Regions from separate parts of the Rhizobium sp. PEPV16 genome, predicted to be linked through region 4. Evidence: predicted binding sites of a transcription regulator. Region 4 holds the regulator's gene; each other region holds the start of a gene.
The links. Region 4 encodes PhoB, which activates phosphate uptake and scavenging genes when phosphate is short. Its sites were predicted from a motif close to TGTCATNNANCTGTCAT; they were not measured.

Region 1 (4,912 bases), on a different contig from region 4:
AAGGTCAAGGTCGGCACCGGCGACGATGAAAGCCGCATCCGCGCCGTCCGCGCTGCCGCACCCAATGCCGCTATCATTCTGGACGCCAATGAAGGCTGGCCGGAAGCGGTGCTGGAACATCATCTCCACATCGCCGCCGAGGCGGGTGTGGCCCTCGTCGAGCAACCGCTGCCGGCCGGCCGCGACGCGCTGCTCGCCGAAATCCGCCGCCCGCTCCTCGTCTGCGCCGACGAGAGCGTCCACCACACCGGCGATCTCGCAAGCCTTGCCGACCGCTACGACGCGATCAACATCAAGCTCGACAAGACGGGCGGCCTGACGGAGGCGCTGTCGATGAAGGCCGAGGCCGAACGGCTTGGATTCAGCATCATGATCGGCTGCATGGTTGGCACCTCGCTTGCCATGGCGCCCGCCATTCTGCTCGCCCAGAATGCCGATTTCGTCGATCTCGATGGTCCGCTATTACTTGCCCGCGACCGCGAACCCGGCCTGCGTTACGCCGCTTCCCTGGTCTTTCCGCCCGAAACTACCCTCTGGGGCTGAAGGTAATAGGCTGAGATGACAAGGCCGAGGCCGGCGAACGCCACTACGGCCATGACGTAATAGCTGACGACGCCGAGCCAGGCATAGAGATAACCCGACGCCAGGGTCATCAGCGCCATCGCCATGCCGACATAGAAGAAATAGGCGCCCTGCGCCGAGGATTCCTGCGTCTCCTGCACCGTCGCCACGATCCGCCGCTGCACGCCCGTATGCACGAAGGCGTAGGTGAAGCCGTGGAAACATGGCAGCAGGAAGAAACCGGCAAATCCCGTATTCATCGGAAACAGGATCCAGCGGCAGACGCTGATGGCGCAGCCGAAGCGGATCAGCGTCCAGGCATTGAAGCGCCGGCTGAGGCGCTTCGACAGAAAGAACACCGTCACTTCCGAAGCGACGCCGGCGCTCCAGAGCAGGCCGACCTCGGTACCGGAAAAACCGAGGTGATGCCAGTAGATCGAGGAGAAGGCGTTGAGCACCGCATGGCTCGATTGCTGGATGGCGACGCCGATCAAGAGCAGCAGCAGATGCGGCTCCCGCAGGCCGCTGCCGGTGGCGGCCGGAAGATCGATCGGCTGGCCTCGCCGCCGCGTCGGCCCGATGCGCGGGCAGAAGATCGCCATGACCACGGTCATGATAAAGCCGAACATCATAATCGGCAGCACCATCCCCCCACCCCACTGGTTGATGAGTTCGCCGCCAACCAGCGTCGAAACGATGAAAGCAATCGAGCCCCAGACCCGCATCGATCCGTAATCGAGCCCCCAGCGGCGCACGCCCGATATGACGATCGATTCGACGACCGGCACATAGGGCGCGAAGGTGGCGCCTTGCAGCGTAAAGACGATGAAGACAGGCCAGAAAGTCGTCGTCCAGTAGAGTGCTACCGCCGTCAGCAGCGACAGGCCGCCTGACCAGAGCAGCACGTCGGCTCGCTCCTTCATCCGGTCGGCGATCATGGCGACAACAGGCGCCACCAGCACGCGCACCACCATCGGAACGGCCAGGATGACACCGATTTCGTGGTCGCTGAAGCTGTGGCCCGCAAGCCAGACGGGGAAGAATGGCAGGACGATGCCGTTGACGAGCAGCGGCGCGCAATAGGAAAGCGCGCTGAGCAGCCGGAAGCGCGGCGGCGCTCCCTCACCCGTCGGGGAATTTTGAGCGGGAATCATGGTGGACCTGAAGGAAACTCGTCGTTGTCCTAACACACCACCCTGGAAGCGACTATCGCGAGAAATAGCCGTTCTGAAACGTTTTAGAAAATAAATAGGGCCTGTCGCCTTGCGGTAACGGCTAAATTCCTACTGCAAAATTTCAAAATGCTACAGCGTCGTTTGCGCGTCCGAAAAGACACGCGGCGCTGTAAAGCCCGGGCGGAAAAATCAGGCGGCCTGCGGGGCCAATTCACCCTCGTCATGCATTTCGATGGCTACAAGCGCCGGCACGCTGCTGGCGAGAGACCGCCAGGTAATCAGTTCGAACGTGCCGTCCTCGTGTTCGGCGACTGCCGTGCAGCTTTCCACCCAATCGCCGGTGTTGATGTAGCGGATGCCGTCCATGTCCTGGATCACGGCATGATGGATATGTCCGCAGATCACGCCGTCGGCGCCATGTTTGCGGGCTTCCTCGGCCACGACGCGCTCGAATTCGCCGATGAAGTTGACGGCATGCTTGACCTGCAGCTTCGCCCAGGCCGAGAACGACCAGTAGGGCATGCCGAGCCGGCGGCGCACTGCCGCCAGGATGATGTTGATGCGGATCGCCGTGTCATAGGCCCAGTCGCCGAGATAGGCGAGCAGCCGGGCGTTGCGGACCACGACGTCGAACTCGTCGCCGTGCAGGATCAGGTATTTCTTGCCGTCGGCGCCGTCATGCATCATGCGCTCGACGACCTCGATGCCACCGAAATGCATGCCCGGGAAGGCGCGCAGGAATTCATCGTGATTGCCGGGAATATAGACGACGCGCGTGCCCTTGCGCGCCTTGCGCAACAGCTTCTGGACGACGTCGTTGCAAACCTGCGGCCAGTACCAGCTGCGCTTCAGGCGCCAGCCGTCGACGATGTCGCCGACGAGGACGATCGTATCGGCCTCGTGGTGACGCAAGAAATCCAAGAGGAAGTCGGCCTTCGCGGCCTTCGAGCCGAGATGGACATCGGAAATGAAGAGCGTGCGGAAATGTCTGGGTTCCATCATGTCTTTCACGAGCTGCCGCTCATGTCCCATCTTTCATCTAGCCTTCCAAAATCAGACTCGTGTTTCAGGAAGATGACAAGGTGTGGAAAAGCGCTGCAAACCCGATCATCCCGCGCTGGCAGAATGCCTGTCGCCGCGCTGGCAGAATGCCTGTCGCCGCGCTGGCAGAACGCCCGTCGCCGCCAGGCCTGCCGGCCATGTTGCCCTGCGCATTCAGGGCGTTCATGATGACGGCGATTCATATCCGACAATGCGGGACGGCTGATGCGTCTTTTTCTCGTTCGCCATGGCGAATCCCTCGGCAACATCAACGAACAGGCTTACCGCCAATTCGGCGATCACAACGTGCCGCTGACGCGATGGGGCCATCGGCAGGCTCTCGAGGCAGGCGGCGTGATCGCGTCCTATCTCAAGGCATTACCGAACGCGGGTTTCGGCAAGCTGCATATCTGGTACTCGCCTTTTCTCAGGACGCGGCAGAGCAAGGATGCGCTGCTCGAAGCCCTGCCGGAAAGCTTCGTCTGCGATATCAGGGAGGATTATCTGTTGCGCGAGCAGGATTTCGGTCTCTTCACCGAAATCTACGACCACGCCGAACAGAAGCAGAAGTTTCCCGAGGAGTTCGAAAAATGGGCGAGGCTGCGCAGTAACAGCGGCAAGTTCTACGCACGGCCGCCAGATGGCGAAAGCCGCGCGGATGTGGCCCAGCGGGTGCGTCTGTTCCTGCAGACAGTCATGCACGACGCCGAAAATAGCGACCACAACGTCGTGATCGTCGGCCATGGCGTCACCAACCGGGCGGTCGAGATGAATTTCCTGCACCGCCCTGTCGAGTGGTTCGAGCGCTCCGACAATCCCGGAAACGCCGATATCACCCTGATCGAGGGGACGCGCTCGCAAGGATACGAGTCGATCCTGCTGCATCAGGCCGCCGACCGGCAGCCGGGACAGGAAGGCGAACTGCGCGATGCCTATGGCGCCGACGTGACGATCACGCCGAAGCCGACTGCATAATTCCTGAAATCGGACCGGCGCAAAGGTGCGGCGGGTTGCGCAAGGCAACCCGCCAACTCTTCACCTCAGATCGGCGACGTGACGGTTGCCGGCTCCTGCCCGGCCGAGGCCGCCTCATTCACAGTCTCCGGCCGCTTCGTCCTCAAGAGACGCAGCACGAAGACGAAGAAGACGGGAACGAAGAAGATCGCCAGCACCGTCGCCGAGATCATGCCGCCGAGCACGCCCGTGCCGATGGCATTCTGGCTCGCCGCACTTGGGCCGGTGGCGATCGCCAGAGGCACCACGCCCAAAGTGAAGGCGAGCGAGGTCATGATGATCGGCCGGAAGCGCAGACGGGCGCCTTCGATCGCGGCATCCATAAGCGATTTGCCCTCGGCAAAGCCGTCCTTGGCGAATTCGACGATCAGGATGGCGTTCTTTGCCGACAGTCCGATGATCGCGATCAGGCCGACCTTGAAGTAGATGTCGTTGGACATGTCGCGGCTCATCACCGCGAGCACGCAGCCGATGACGCCGAGCGGCACGACCAGCATGACCGACAACGGGATGGACCAACTCTCGTAAAGCCCCGACAGCAGCAGGAAGACGAAAAGGATGCTGAGGCCGAACAGGAACGGCGCCTGCGATCCCGATCTCAGCTCCTCCAGCGACTGGCCGGTCCATTCGAAGCCGAAACCGTCGGGAAGTTCCGAGGCCAGCCGCTCCATTTCGACAATTGCCGCGCCCGACGAATATCCAGGCGCCGGAGCGCCAGAGATACGCACGGAAGGGTAGCCGTTATAACCGACGATCTGCGCCGGTCCCTTCTGCCATTCGGCGACGGCGAAGGACGATAGCGGCACCATGCCGCCGCTCGCATTGCGGACATTGAGCTTCATCAGGTCTTCCGCCTGAAGCCTGCTCTTGTCCTGCGCCTGCACGATGACGCGCTGCATGCGGCCCGAATTCGGGAAGTCGTTGACATAGCTCGAACCGAGATTGGCGGTGATCGTGCTGTTGATGTCGGCGAAGGCGACGCCGAAGGTATTTGCCTTTTCGCGGTCGATGACGAGCACGAGTTGGGCCGAGTCCGGCATGCCTTCCGGTCGGATGCCTGATATGATGGGGTTCTGCGATGCCTTGCCGATCAGCATTCCCGCCGCCTCGGTCAGTGCCGC
Region 2 (4,912 bases), on a different contig from region 4:
GTTTCGCATTAGGAAGATAACATATGGAAACCTCTGATTTGGCCGATCACACGAATGTGGCGGCAGCTTTATTGTCGGCCATGGCCAACCCTAAAAGATTGCTGATCCTGTGCAGCCTCGTGAAGGGCGAAGTGGCCGTCGGCGTGCTTGCGACGCAGGTCGGGCTCAGCCAGTCGGCTCTTTCTCAGCACCTCTCGAAACTGCGCGCTCAAAAGCTGGTCAAGACCCGCCGGGACGCACAAACCATCTACTATTCGAGCACCTCCGAGCCGGTCATGAAAATCCTGGCAACGCTCGAAGATATCTACCTCGTGCAGAACAGGAATAGGTCCGCCGCCTGATGATAGCGCTGACATGATGTCGGCCGATGTCGTGCTGCAAGGGGATATTCCCGGAGGCTTGGCAACGATATTTCAGCACCTGAACCTTATGGCACGACCGGCAAATTTGCAATTTGCCGGTCGTGCTTTTAGAATGACAGCCGGTCGCGCAGGAACGCCCGTCTCGCTATCGGTTTTTTGTTTTGGTGCAATTCTAGACGTAAAACTGCCGCGCACTTTGCCGGAGTTGCTTTAACTGCCGACCACATCGTTGTTGACGCGGCTCAGCACCACCAGCGACGGGCGGGCGGGCATGCCGGGTTTGAAATCCGGCCAGTCGGTGCCGGCATCCTCCATCGAGGTCGCATCCTCGTTGTCGGCCATCCGCAGTTCGCCCGGATGCTGGATGGAAAGAAAGACGCTGCTGCCGTCAGGGGTGAAAGTCGGCGAACAGGCTTCCGAGCCGACGGGCGCAATATAGAACAGCTTCGGAAGTGCCCGGCCCGGGCCTTCGCTATCCATCACATAGACGGAATCGGTTATGCCTTCCGGCGGCGGGCCGTCGGTGGTGACCCAGAGGCGTCCGGCCGGATCGACCGCGAGATTGTCGGGGTCTGTGAACCAGCCGGCCGAGGTCGTCGCCGGATGGAACATTGCCTGATCCTCTGCCTTGGCAGGATCGCCGCAGAGGATGAAGACGTCCCACTTGAAGCTTTCAGCTGTATAATCCGGCTTTTCGGAACCGCCAGGTGCTGCGAGTTCCAGCAGGTGACCGTGCGGGTTGGGGCCGCGCGGATTTGCGATGTTGACCATCTCCTTCTCGTCGCCGCCCTCAACTTTGGGCAGCCGATCTTCGTTCTCGGTCATGGCGACATAAAGCTTGCCGGTGCCGAGATGCGCGATGAAGCCCTCCGGTCCGTCCATCGGCGTGGCGCCGACGAGATCGGCTGCGGCGCGCGTCGCCAGCACGACGTCGGCCTGGCTCTTGAAGCCAGCTTCCGCGCTCAGTGGCCCCTCGCCGGCAATGAGCGGGATCCAGCGCATCGTACCGTCGCTCTCGAACTTGGCGACCGCGAGGGTGCCGTGGTCGAGCAGGTCCTTATTGGCGGCGCGGTCGTTCGGGTTCCAGGGATCGCGGGTAACGAAACGGTATATATATTCGAAGTCGTCGTCATCGCCCATGAAGACCGCCACGCGGCCGTCAGGGGCGACGCAACAATTGGCCCCCTCATGCGTCATGCGGCCGAGCGAGGTACGCTTGACCGGCTTTGCAGAAGGATCGAACGGATCGATCTCGACCACCCAATCGAAGCGCATCCATTCGTTCGGCTCTTCCTCGAACTTGAAGCGCGGTTCGACACGGCTGACGGAATAGATATCGTTCTCGTCCTCGTCCCAGCCCTGGCGCTCGACCAGCTCCTGGTTCGGCAATTTCTTGTAGTCGCCGGCGAAGACATCCATCGCGCCTTCCTCGCCTGAAAGCATCGTGCCCCAGGGCGTGATGCCGCCGTTGCAATTCGAGATCGTGCCGAAGACGACGGTGCCGGTCGGATCGGCCTTGGTCTTCAGACGGTCGTCGCGGGCGGCGGGACCGGAGATGTCGATTTCGGTGCTCATGTGGACACGGCGATTGTATTTGCCGTCCTTGACGATCGCCCATTTGCCGTCCGTCTTCTTCACTTCGAAGATCGAGACGCCGAGGGCGGCCATGATGGCGCGGATCTGATTATCCGTCAGCTTCTCGCGATAGTTTTCGTCCGTCAGGCCGGGAAACATCAGGAAAGGCGTTGCATGTTCATGGCTGACCACCATCAGCCCATGGTCGGAGCTCTTCTCGCCCCAGGGCAGCGGCAGAAACTGCGTGAAATCGTTGTTGTAACCGAACTGACGCTCGGCAGCCTTACCGTCCAGCATTGCAATGTCGAATTCCGGGCTGTCGGAGAAAAGTGCATCGCCCCAACGTGCCAGGATCTGGCGCTCATAGCCCTCCGGCCAGTGGTCGGCGGTATCGCGCACGCGCTTGAGTTCCGGAAACGTCAGGCTGGAGCCGGCAGCCTCGGCATGCGCGGTTCCGAGCGCCGGCGAAAGTGCCGCAGCGCCCATCGCTGCGAGAAAGCCCTTGAGCACGCTGCGGCGGCGAACGCCCTCTTCGAGAATGGCGCCGTAACTTGGCGCGAATGCATGGCGCCGCGTGGGGCGCGCCCTTGTCTTCTGGCGGTCAGACATCAGTATCTCCGATCGAAATATCGTTTAATTTCAGTGAATTGATGAAATGCAATTGCGCCCTGCGAGCCATCGGTTTTTGTAACAAGCCGAGGCGAAGGATTGATGACGGGCGGCCTGCAGTGCCTGACCCTGGATATTTCCGGATCGTACCAAGCAAGTTGAGCCTCCTGTCAGGAGGGGCTCTGGGGACTTTTCCCGTTGACGCCTTGGGAAGCCCTGATAATTTGACCGGGCAGTAAAAATATGGGCGTGAAGCCCCGGGAAAGGGCCGTTAGCGGCCAGGAGAACAGCATGTTCAATCGCCTCAATGCACCGAACGATCTTCGCGCCTTCTGGATGCCGTTTACGGCAAATCGCCAGTTCAAGAAGGAGCCGCGTTTGTTCGTCGGCGCCAAGGACATGTACTATACGACCCATGACGGTCGTCAGGTGCTGGACGGCACGGCTGGCCTCTGGTGCGTCAATGCCGGCCACTGCCGCCCGAAGATCACCGAGGCGATCCGCGAGCAGGCCGGCGAACTCGATTACGCGCCGGCCTTCCAGCTCGGCCATCCCAAGGCCTTCGAACTGGCGAATCGCCTGGTCGACATTGCCCCGGAAGGCCTGAACCACGTCCTCTACACCAACTCCGGTTCCGAATCCGTCGAGACGGCGCTCAAGGTGGCGCTCGCCTATCACCGCGTGAAGGGCAATGGATCACGCTTCCGCCTGATCGGCCGCGAGCGCGGCTATCACGGCGTCAATTTCGGCGGCATCTCCGTCGGCGGCATCGTCACCAACCGCAAGATGTTCGGCACGCTGCTGACCGGCGTCGATCACATGCCGCACACCCACCAGCCCGGCAAGAACAACTTTACCCGCGGCGAGCCCGAGCATGGCGGCGACATCGCCACCGAGCTCGAGCGGATCGTCACCCTGCATGACGCCTCCACCGTCGCCGCCGTCATCGTCGAGCCGGTGGCGGGCTCCACCGGCGTCTTGATCCCACCGAAGGGCTACCTGCAGAAGCTGCGCGAGATTTGCACCAAACACGGTATCCTTCTGATCTTCGACGAGGTCATCACCGGCTTCGGCCGCCTCGGCGCCCCCTTTGCCGCGCAATATTACGACGTCAAGCCCGACATGATCACCGCCGCCAAGGGACTGACCAACGGCGTCATTCCGATGGGCGCCGTCTTCGTCACCTCCGAGATTCATGATGCCTTCATGAACGGCCCGGAGCACATGATCGAGTTCTTCCACGGCTATACCTATTCCGGCAACCCGATCGCCTCCGCCGCCGCACTCGCCACGCTCGACACCTACAAGGAAGAGGGCCTGCTGACACGCGCCGCCGAGCTTTCCGACTACTGGGCCGACGCGCTGCATTCGCTGAAGGACTGCCCCAATGTCATCGACATCAGGAACACCGGCCTGATCGGCGCCATAGAACTCGACCCGATCGCCGGCGAGCCCACCAAGCGCGCCTTCACCGCTTTCCTGAAAGCCTATGAAAGCGGCCTGCTGATCCGCACCACCGGCGATATCATCGCGCTCTCCCCGCCGCTGATCATCGAGAAGCACCACATCGACGAGCTCTTCGGCAAGCTGCGGACGATCCTCCAGAACAACATTTGAGAAAGCTCTGAAGACTTCCGGCATCACGGCCTGTGGCAGACCTCCTGCATAATTCCTTATATCGGAATCGATTTAAGGATAAAATTATGTAGCAATTCAAAATGTTACAGCGCCGCGCGTCTGATTAGACTCGCGGCGCTGTAAGTACACGCAGGCCCTTTGTTGGGAAGATCGATAGGCCTCAGGTCACGGCGGCGACGGAAAGGCAGAGGGCAAATTTCTTCAGCAGCCGGCGATCGAATTGCCCTTCATTGCCGAGCATCCATTTCAGTGCTTGGCTCGCACTCCATGGCGCCTTGTACGGCCGCACGGAGGTCATGGCGTCATAGACGTCGCAAATCGCAGCAAGACGCGCATGGAAGCTGACCTGCGCTTCGGAAAGCCTGCGGGGGTAGCCCTTGCCGTCGATACGCTCATGATGGTTGAGGCAGACGTCGAGAACGATCTCCGACATGCCTTCCTGGCGTGACAGGATTGCGTGCCCCTTTTCCGGATGATCGCGGATCATCTTGATCTCGTTCTCGTCCAGGCGCCCTTCCTTGTTGAGTATCTCGAGCGGAATTTCCAGCTTGCCGACGTCGTGCAGCAATCCTGCCGTGCCGAGCATTTGCACGGTCGTCTCGTCAAGTCCGAGATGACGGCCGAAAAGGATCATCAGCGCACTCACCGAAAGCGAATGCAGAAACGTCACTTCGTCCTTGGATTTCAGACGTGTAACGCTCAGAAAGACAGTGGGATTGTCATCCATC
Region 3 (4,912 bases), on a different contig from region 4:
CCGGCCAGTTGAATAACCGCTATGCGGTTGAAGGCACCGACTTCGATCTCGGCCACGGCGACGTGGCGATCGCTGCCATCACGTCGTGCACCAACACTTCCAACCCGTCAGTGCTGATCGCCGCCGGCCTTCTTGCCCGCAACGCCGTTGCCAAGGGCCTGAAGACGAAGCCGTGGGTGAAGACCTCGCTGGCACCGGGAAGCCAAGTCGTCGGCGAATATCTCGCCAAGTCGGGCCTGCAGGCCGATCTCGACAAGCTTGGCTTCAACCTCGTCGGCTTCGGCTGCACCACCTGCATCGGCAATTCCGGCCCGCTGCCGGCGCCGATCTCGAAGACGATCAACGACAAGGGCCTTATCGTTTCCGGCGTTCTCTCCGGCAACCGTAACTTCGAAGGCCGCATCTCGCCCGACGTGCAGGCGAACTACCTCGCATCTCCGCCGCTTGTCGTCGCTTATGCGCTTGCCGGCACGGTGCAGATGGATCTGACCAAGGAGCCGATCGGCGAGGACCAGAGCGGCAATCCGGTCTATCTCAAGGACATCTGGCCGACCTCCAAGGAAGTCCAGGAATTCATCCTGAAATACGTGACCCGCGAACTCTACGAAAGCAAATATGCCGATGTCTTCAAGGGCGACGTCAACTGGCAGGCCGTCCAGGTCCCGCCGGGTCAGACCTATGCCTGGGACGACAATTCGACCTATGTGCAGAACCCGCCCTACTTCGTCGGCATGGGCAAGAAGGGCACCGGCGTCTCCGACATCAAGGGCGCCCGCGTTCTCGGCCTGTTCGGCGACAAGATCACCACCGACCACATCTCGCCGGCCGGTTCGATCAAGGCGGCATCGCCGGCCGGTGCCTACCTCATCGGCCATGACGTCGCCGTTGCCGACTTCAACCAGTACGGCACGCGCCGCGGCAACCATGAAGTGATGATGCGCGGCACCTTCGCCAATATCCGCATCCGCAACCACATGCTCGGCCCCAACGGTAAGGAAGGCGGCTACACCATCCATTACCCGTCGAAGGAAGAGACCTCGATCTACGACGCCGCGATGCAGTACAAGCAGGAAGGCGTGCCGCTCGTCATCTTCGCCGGTGTCGAATACGGCAACGGCTCCTCGCGCGACTGGGCTGCCAAGGGCACCAACCTGCTCGGCGTCAAGGCAGTGATCGCTCAGTCCTTCGAGCGCATCCATCGTTCGAACCTGGTCGGCATGGGCATCATCCCCTTCGTCTTCGAGGAGGGCACGACCTGGCAGAGCCTCGGCCTCAAGGGCGACGAACTCGTCACCATCGAAGGTCTGGAAAAGATCAAGCCGCGCGAGAAGAAGATCGCCAGGATCACCTATGGCGACGGCACCATGAAGGAGGTTCCGCTGCTGTCGCGCGTCGATACGCTCGACGAGGTGATCTACCTCAACAATGGCGGTATCCTGCAGACGGTTCTGCGCGATCTCGCTGCCTGATTTTTAAGAGACTTGTTTGATAATAGCCGGCGGAGAGCAATCTCCGGCGGCTTTTCTTTGGTGCGACGATAGTATTTGGACGGGCTCACGATGATTTGTTTTACGCAAGTTCCGGTCGAGCTGCGTCTCACCCGTTCGTGACTTTTCGTTTGGACCCGGAAGGATTATTCGTACGTTCATATGTCAGGGCCGCCGGTTCAAACATGCCGTCGGCGCTGAAAAAGAGGTGCAGGTGAATGTCCCCCCGTTTTTTGCTTCCGCTAATCGCCGGCGTTGTTCTGTCGGGCCCGCTGCAGGCCGAAGACGGCACGCCGAAAGGTGTCGTCGAACTCTTCACGTCGCAGGGCTGCTCCTCCTGTCCTCCCGCTGATGCCGCTTTTCGCAAGCTGGTGAACCAGGGCGATGTCATCGCGCTCGCCTATCATGTCGATTACTGGAACTATCTCGGCTGGGCCGATACGTTGAGCTCCAAGGAAAATACCGAGCGACAGTATGGCTATGCCAAGACGATGGGCCGCAGCAACGTCTACACGCCGCAAGCCATCGTCAACGGACGCGACCATTTGGCCGGCGCCGATCTGAATGGCATCAACACCAAGATCGACACCTATAGCAGCGAAGGCAATGGGCTGACCGTTCCGATCAGCGCCGCGATGCGCGGCGACGAGCTGGAGATCAAGATCGGCGCGGGACAGGGCAAAGCCAATGTCGTGATGGTCTATTTCGATAAGGAAAAGACGATCGACGTCGAAAAAGGCGAGAACAGCGGCCAGAAGCTCTCCTATCTGCACAGCGTCACCAATGTCGAAACCGTCGGCATGTGGGACGGCAAGGCAACCAGTCTGACGCTTCCGGCCAGCGTCCTGCAGCGGCCGCAGCTCGAGGGCTGCGCCATCCTGCTGCAATCGGCGACCGCAGACGGCGATCCGGCTGCGATCCTTGGCGCGACCGTGGTGATGGCTGGCAAAAATATCTGAGATTCCATCCGGTTTCGGAGGAAGTGCCGGGCGGCCCGGCTGAGCGTATTCGGGGCTGGGGTTAAGGTCGATACGCTCCGCCGGGCCTTTTGGCGCGCTGGCGCCAAACCCGAATTCATAAATCTCCTGCAAATGAGGCGCTGTTTTGACTGAAATGCGGCGCTGCGGAGAAAGCGTTGACCTGTCCAGCGCATCATGCTTTCCGAAAATCGAACCCAACTTTCGCAAGGCATGATGCGTTGACTCGAAGTGCTAAAGCGTCCTTGCGCGAGAGACGTGCGGCGGAATGTGACGGCCGGCACTCTTGCAATTTGCGGCGGCTCGGGCAAACTGTCACCCTCCTGTCACATGTGGAGGCCTTGTGAGACTGATGACAGATCAGCCGGATTTGCGACACGGCGAAAGCCGTTCCGTCGACCACAGTTCCTCAGTCGTCGTCGATCTCAGAGAATACAAGCAAAGCAAGGACCCGCTTCCGGTGACCTTCCACCGGCGCGAACTGGACGCGATCCTCTGGATCTACGGCCGGATGGTCGGTGACGGTGAGTGGCGCGACTACGCCATAGATCACTTGAAAGACAGGGCGGTCTTTTCCGTTTTCAAGCGTTCCGGCGAAATGCCGCTCTTCCGCATCGAGAAAAACCCGAAGCTTGCCGCCAAGCAAGGCGCCTATTCCGTGATCAGCGTAAACGGCACCATCCTGAAGCGCGGTCACGAGCTGAACCAGGTGCTGAAGGTCTTCGACAAGGCCCTGAAGCTCGTCGACAAATAAGCCATATCAGCCGTTAAACAGCACGCCGGGATAGGTCGACGGGTCCGGATCGGTGCTCATGCCCTCGCCTAAGGCGCGCTGCATGAACATCGTATCCAGCCAGCGGCCGTGCTTGTAGCCGGTGCCCTTCATCAGTCCGACCTCCTCGAAGCCGGCCGTGCGATGGAGCGCGATCGATGCGGGACTGGCACCACCGATGACGGCCGCCATCTGACGAAAGCCGAGGGTGGTGCAGCGGATGACCAGTTCGGCGAGCAGCGCCTTGCCGATGCCGCGGCCGCGGGCTTGCGGCGCCAGATAGATCGAATCCTCGACCAGCCAGCGATAGGCGGGACGCGTGCGGAAGGCCGAGGCATAGGCGTAGCCGAGAAGCGTCCCGTCCGCGCCGATGGCTGCGATATAGGGATATTGCTGGCCGACGATCGCCGAAAAACGCAGTGCCATCTCGGCCTCGGAGGGCGGGACGATCTCATAGCTCGCTACGCCGTTCAGGACCGATTCGCGATAGATATCCGCAATGGCGGGAATATCGGCATTCGAAGCATCGCGCAGGAGGAAGGACATTTCAGCAGCATATCCATAAGGGCGGCAAGGGCTTTCTAAAACCATTCCGTGAAAGCCTGCGCAACAAAAAAGGCGGCCGAAGCCGCCTTTTCGATCCCAGTCTGCCCTGCTTATTTACGGTTGCCCATGAACTGCAGCAGGAACATGAAGAGGTTGATGAAGTCGAGATAGAGCGTCAGCGCACCCATGATCGCCTTGCGGCCGGCCACGGCGACGTCATCGGCTTCCAGGTACAATTCCTTGATCCGCTGCGTATCGTAGGCGGTGAGGCCTGCGAAGATCAGCACGCCGAGCACCGAGATCGCGAACTGCACGGCAGACGACGCCAGGAAGATGTTGACGATCGAGGCGATGATCAGGCCGAAAAGACCCATCATCAGGAACGAGCCCATCGCCGACAGGTTACGCTTCGTCGTGTAGCCGTAAAGCGACAGCGCGCCGAAGGAGGCGGCGGTGACGAAGAAGGTCTGAACGACGCTCTGACCCGTATAGATCAGGAAGATCGACGAGAGCGACAGGCCGACGAGAGCGGCGTAGACCGCAAAGGTCGTCTGGGCGGCGGCCACCGTCATCGTATTGATCCGGAAGCTCAGGAAGAACACCAGAGCCAGCGGTGCCAGAATGACCACCCACTTCAGCGGGCTCACATAGATCGCCTGACCGAAAGCGGTCAGCTCACCATTGGCGAAGGCGAATTGGAACGACAGATATGCGGCCACACCGGTGATCGCCAGACCCAGCGCCATCAGGTTGTAGACCTTGAGCATATAAGCGCGCAGGCCTTGATCAATCATCTCGCCGGTCTGAGCGCGGCTTTGATAGTTACGAAGATCAGCCATAGTTTCCTCTTACAAGCTCCGATGGAAATACGGTGTCGGGGTTTTCGACCCGGGCGCCGCTGCGGAGCTCCAGCATGCCTGCGGATAATATGAGGCTTTCGTCCTTTGCAAACAAGAGGCTTGCAAAGGCTCGGTCGGTTAAATCGCCGTAAGGTGAAGGGTTTGGGTGCCGCTGCCCGGTCAAAGCTCGCGCAAGACGGGGGCTGCCTTCTGCCCAAGGATGCGCCAGGTGCCGATGAGGCCGATGCCGACGGTCAGGACGAGCGCGGTCACAAGCGTCAGTCCCGCCAC
Region 4 (4,912 bases):
CTGATCGAAACCCGGCGCCTTGGGGCCGAAGCCTTCGAGATATTTCTCCTGGCCGCCGGCAGCGATCGTCGCCAGCGTCCGTCCGTGGAAGGCGCCTTCGAAGGTGATGATATGGAAACGCTCGGGATGGCCCTTGGAAAACTGATAGCGGCGCGCCGTCTTGATCGCGCATTCGAGCGCCTCGGCACCCGAATTGGTGAAGAACACCTTATCGGCGAAGGTGGCGTCGGTCAGGCGTTTTGCCAGACGCTCCTGTCCGGGGATCTCATAGATGTTCGACAGGTGCCAGACCTTGTCGGCCTGCTCCTTCAATGCGCCGACCACATGCGGATTGCTGTGGCCGACTGACGTGACGGCGACGCCGGCGCCGAAATCGAGATATCGCTCGCCACTTTCGGTGATCAGCCATACGCCCTCGCCTCGCTCGAACCGCAGCGGGGCACGAGAATAGGTGTCATAAAGCGGCGCGGCTTCAGCCATGGCGCGATCTCCATCAAAGTTGGTGGGCAATGACTCCGGCTAAGGAAACCAGGCCCGAAAAATTAAAAATGCCGCCTTGCGGCGGCGACTGGCACTATTTCCTTTTCGCGCTGCAATGTCAACAAAACGGCGCCCTTAGCGTATGCAGCACAGGTGTACAGCGGCATTTTCGGTCTTCAACAGGCATTATTGCAGAAATGCCACGCAGGGGCAGCAAGTTGGGGAAAACTACGAATTCGATTCATCCGGATTCATGCGACTCTTGTCACGGAGTCAGCCTCACACTAGGTTAAAGATCAATTACTAGACTGCATGCGGCGGAACTAGTCACCAAAATTGATCAAGCGTTTCTTGTTTCGGAGCTCCCGGGACAACGGTGAGGGATTCTGCCATCACCAACGCAAAAGGTGGAGACAGGGCATGAACTGGACAGACGAGCGGGTCGAGAAACTCAAGAAGCTTTGGGCCGAAGGACTGAGCGCCAGCCAGATCGCGGCACAACTTGGCGGGGTCAGCAGAAACGCGGTCATCGGCAAAGTGCACCGGCTGTGCCTTCCCGGCCGTGCCAAGGCCGGCGGCACCAACACCGCGGCGCGAACGCCGAAGCGCAACACATCGGCGCCGCGCGCACCGAACTACGCCTCCCGGATCACGACCCGCACCGTTACCCGCCAGCAGGGCGCGACGATGCTGAAGGAAGAGATCGAGATCGAAACGATCGAGGAAATGGAATACGTGCCGAGAGGCAACGTGGTGGTGCCGATTTCGCGCCGCCTCGGCCTGACGGAACTGACCGAACGCACCTGCAAATGGCCGGTCGGCGATCCGCTGAAGGACGACTTCCATTTCTGCGGCTGCGAATCCCCCGACAATTCGCCCTATTGCGCCTATCACCAGAAGCTCGCCTACCAGCCGGTCAATGAACGCCGCCGGGCGGCAGCGCGGGCAAGCTGAACGACAACCATCGTCAGAATGCAGAAAACGGGCCGAGTGGCCCGTTTTTTTATGCGTAGATGGGAGCTGAGGTTTCCCTCCGTCATGCTCGGCCTTGTGCCGAGCATCTGATCACCCCAATTGCTTGAGGGAAAAACCTTTATTTTCAAATGCTTAATTTGGCGTACGCAGATCCTCGGCACAAGGCCGAGGATGACGTCGCAGGTTTTGCAAGGGCTTTGTCAGCAGGCTCAGATGGAAGCCCTCAGGCTTCCATCGAATACCCGGCGCCGCGGACGGTGCGGATGACGTCTTGCATGTTGGAGAAATTCAGCGCCTTGCGCAGGCGGCCGACATGGACGTCGACGGTGCGCTCGTCGACATAGATATCGTGGCCCCAGACGCCATCCAACAGCTGCGAGCGGGAGAAGACCCGGCCCGGCGACGACATCAGGAATTCCAGCAGGCGGAATTCGGTGGGGCCGAGGCGGACTTCGCGGGTCTTGCGATGGACGCGATGGGTCTCACGGTCGAGTTCGATGTCACCGCATTTCAGCACCGTGGACAGCACCTCGGGGCGGGCGCGGCGCAGCATCGCCTTGACGCGGGCAACGAGCTCGGGGGTCGAAAAGGGCTTGACGACATAATCGTCGGCGCCCGTCGACAATCCGCGGACGCGCTCGCTCTCTTCGCCGCGCGCCGTCAGCATGATGATCGGCAGGCGCTCGGTTTCAGGCCGCATGCGCAGGCGCCGGCAGAGCTCGATGCCGGAGACACCCGGCAGCATCCAATCGAGGATGAGAAGATCGGGCGTGCGCTCCTGAAGCCTCATCTCGGCTTCGTCGCCACGAAGGATGGTATCGACCTCGAAGCCTTCCGCTTCGAGATTGTAGCGAAGAAGCACGCTGAGGGCTTCCTCGTCTTCAACAACTGCAACTCTCGGGATCATGCGTGTCGGTCTCCTCGCGCATCATCCTTAAATCAGGGGTGATTTAAGCAATTCATCCTGCGCAAATTCAGAAATTCGCTGCGACCTCTTTGCGCGCCCCGGACGGGCGCGCACGCAACTAACTATGCGGGCGGTTATTCCGTGACCGCGCCGACGGTGTTGGCGCTGTCATCCTTCGGACGATCGCCTTCCGGCTGTGCGCCTGTCGTCATGTAAAAGATCGTCTCGGCGATGTTGGTGGCATGGTCGCCGATGCGCTCAATATTCTTGGCGCAGAAGAGAAGATGCGTGCAGCTGGTGATGTTGCGCGGATCCTCCATCATATAGGTCAGGAGTTCGCGAAACAGCGAGGTGTACATCGCGTCGATCTCGTTGTCGCGTTCACGGATCGCATTCGCCTTGTCGGCTGAACGATTGGTGTAGACATCGAGCACTTCCTTGAGCTGGACGAGCGCCAGCTCGGACAGATGCTCGAGGCCGCGGGCGAGCTTACGGGGAACGCCGGTGCTTTGGACGGCGATGACGCGCTTGGCGGTGTTCTTGCCGAGGTCGCCGACGCGTTCGAGATCGGCGGCGATGCGGATCGAACCCATGATTTCACGCAGGTCCGAGGCCATCGGCTGACGGCGGGCGATGGTAACGATCGCCTTGTCGCCGATTTCGCGTTCGGCGTGATCGAGGATCACATCGTCCGAGATGACCTTCTGCGCCAGCGCGGTATCGCCGTTGACGAGGGCGCGGACGGCTTCGCTGACCATCTGCTCGGCCAGGCCGCCCATTTCGGAAATCCGCCTGGACAGGAACTTCAGATCATCATCATAGGCAGAAAAAATATGTGTCGATGCCATGGGGCTTTATCCTCGAATAACGGGAAGGCTTGGTGTCGCCAAAATCAACCGAAGCGACCCATGATGTAGTCCTGGGTGCGCGGATCGTCGGGATTGGTGAACATCTTGTCGGTGTCGTTCTCCTCGACGAGATTGCCGAGGTGGAACATGGCGGTGCGCTGCGAGACACGCGCGGCCTGCTGCATGGAGTGGGTGACGATGACGATCGTGTAGTTCTCGCGCAGCTCGTGGATCAGTTCCTCGACCTTGGCGGTGGCGATCGGATCGAGCGCCGAGCAGGGCTCGTCCATCAGGATGACTTCAGGGCTGACGGCGACGGCACGCGCAATGCAGAGGCGCTGCTGCTGACCGCCCGACAGGCCGGTGCCGGATTCATGCACGCGGTCCTTGACCTCGTTCCAGAGGCCGGCGCGCTGCAGGCTGGTCTCGACGATCTGGTCGAGGTCGGCCTTCGACTTGGCAAGGCCATGGATGCGCGGGCCGTAGGAGACGTTTTCATAGATCGTCTTCGGGAACGGGTTCGGCTTCTGGAAGACCATGCCGACGCGGGCGCGAAGTTCGACGACGTCAATATCGGGATCATAGACATCGTCGGTATCAAGCGTGATCTTGCCGGTGACGCGGCAGCCGTCGATCGTATCGTTCATGCGGTTGAGGCACCGCAGGAAGGTCGACTTGCCGCAGCCGGACGGGCCGATCAGAGCGGTTACGGTGTTTTCGCGGACGTTCAGGTTCACATCGAAAAGCGCGCGCTTCTCGCCGTAGTAAACCGAGACATCCTTTCCGATCATTTTATAAGGGACGTTGCTCATCTTCTGATCCAGCGCCTTTTCAACTGCAGCTTCCGTCAACATGTTCATGATGTGTAACTCCGTTTACCAGCGGCGCTCGAAGCGACGACGCAAGAGGATGGCGCCCATGTTCATGACGATCAGGAACAGGAGCAGGACGATGATGGCACCCGAAGTACGCTCAACGAAGGCACGTTCTGCCTCGTTGGCCCACATATAGACCTGTACGGGCAGAGCCGTCGAGGGATCGAGCGGTGTCGTCGGCGCATTGGCGACGAAGGCGACCATGCCGATCAGGAGCAGCGGCGCGGTTTCGCCGAGCGCGTGCGCCAGGCCGATGATCGTGCCGGTCAGGATGCCCGGCATGGCGAGCGGCAGCACATGGTGAAACACCATCTGCATCTTCGAAGCGCCAAGGCCGAGCGCTGCGGCGCGGATCGACGGCGGCACGGCGCGCAGTGCCGCACGCGTCGCGATGATGATCGTCGGCAGGGTCATCAGCGTCAGCACCAGGCCGCCGACCAGCGAGGCCGAGCGCGGCAGGCCGATGAAGTTGATGAAGACGGAAAGACCGAGCAGACCGTAGACAATCGAAGGCACCGCGGCGAGGTTGTTGATGTTGACCTCGATCAGGTCCGTCAGCTTGTTCTTCGGCGCGAACTCCTCGAGATAGATCGAGGCGGCGACGCCGATCGGCAGAGCGAGCACGAGCACGATCAGCATCAGGTAGAGCGAGCCGATCAGGGCGACGCCAAGGCCTGCGGCCTCCGGACGGCTGGAATTGCCGTTGACGAAAAGGCCGGTGTTGAACTGCTTGTGGAGCGCCCCGCTCGCCTTCAGCTCGTTCATCCAGCCGACCTGCTTGTCGTTGACCTTGCGGTTCTTCTCATCGACCGAGAGGTCGATCTGGG

Region 1: a site for PhoB is predicted at 2,800-2,816, ahead of FY112_RS14650 (UDP-2,3-diacylglucosamine diphosphatase). Genes of this name have one in related genera too.
Region 2: a site for PhoB is predicted at 2,638-2,654, ahead of FY112_RS23165 (PhoX family phosphatase). Genes of this name have one in related genera too.
Region 3: a site for PhoB is predicted at 2,778-2,794, ahead of FY112_RS35880 (DUF2794 domain-containing protein). Genes of this name have one in related genera too.

The regions. Positions count from the first base shown of each region.
Region 1 covers NZ_VSZV01000295.1:14,536-19,447, forward strand. The annotation lists gene dgcA (N-acetyl-D-Glu racemase DgcA) at 1-543, shown strand, start outside; gene FY112_RS14645 (MFS transporter) at 495-1,715, opposite strand; gene FY112_RS14650 (UDP-2,3-diacylglucosamine diphosphatase) at 1,926-2,768, opposite strand; gene FY112_RS14660 (phosphoglycerate mutase family protein) at 3,003-3,752, shown strand; gene FY112_RS14665 (efflux RND transporter permease subunit) at 3,818-4,912, opposite strand, start outside.
Region 2 covers NZ_VSZV01000331.1:19,678-24,589, forward strand. The annotation lists gene FY112_RS23155 (metalloregulator ArsR/SmtB family transcription factor) at 24-341, shown strand; gene FY112_RS23160 (hypothetical protein) at 355-576, shown strand; gene FY112_RS23165 (PhoX family phosphatase) at 573-2,546, opposite strand; gene FY112_RS23170 (aspartate aminotransferase family protein) at 2,838-4,163, shown strand; gene FY112_RS23175 (HD-GYP domain-containing protein) at 4,345-4,912, opposite strand, start outside.
Region 3 covers NZ_VSZV01000356.1:304,727-309,638, forward strand. The annotation lists gene acnA (aconitate hydratase AcnA) at 1-1,469, shown strand, start outside; gene FY112_RS35875 (thioredoxin family protein) at 1,706-2,446, shown strand; gene FY112_RS35880 (DUF2794 domain-containing protein) at 2,817-3,218, shown strand; gene FY112_RS35885 (GNAT family N-acetyltransferase) at 3,225-3,782, opposite strand; gene FY112_RS35890 (Bax inhibitor-1/YccA family protein) at 3,893-4,621, opposite strand; gene FY112_RS35895 (ABC transporter permease) at 4,802-4,912, opposite strand, start outside.
Region 4 covers NZ_VSZV01000320.1:16,909-21,820, reverse strand. The annotation lists gene FY112_RS20390 (aspartate aminotransferase family protein) at 1-480, opposite strand, end outside; gene FY112_RS20385 (GcrA family cell cycle regulator) at 901-1,434, shown strand; gene phoB (phosphate regulon transcriptional regulator PhoB) at 1,679-2,362, opposite strand; gene phoU (phosphate signaling complex protein PhoU) at 2,497-3,210, opposite strand; gene pstB (phosphate ABC transporter ATP-binding protein PstB) at 3,255-4,070, opposite strand; gene pstA (phosphate ABC transporter permease PstA) at 4,086-4,912, opposite strand, start outside.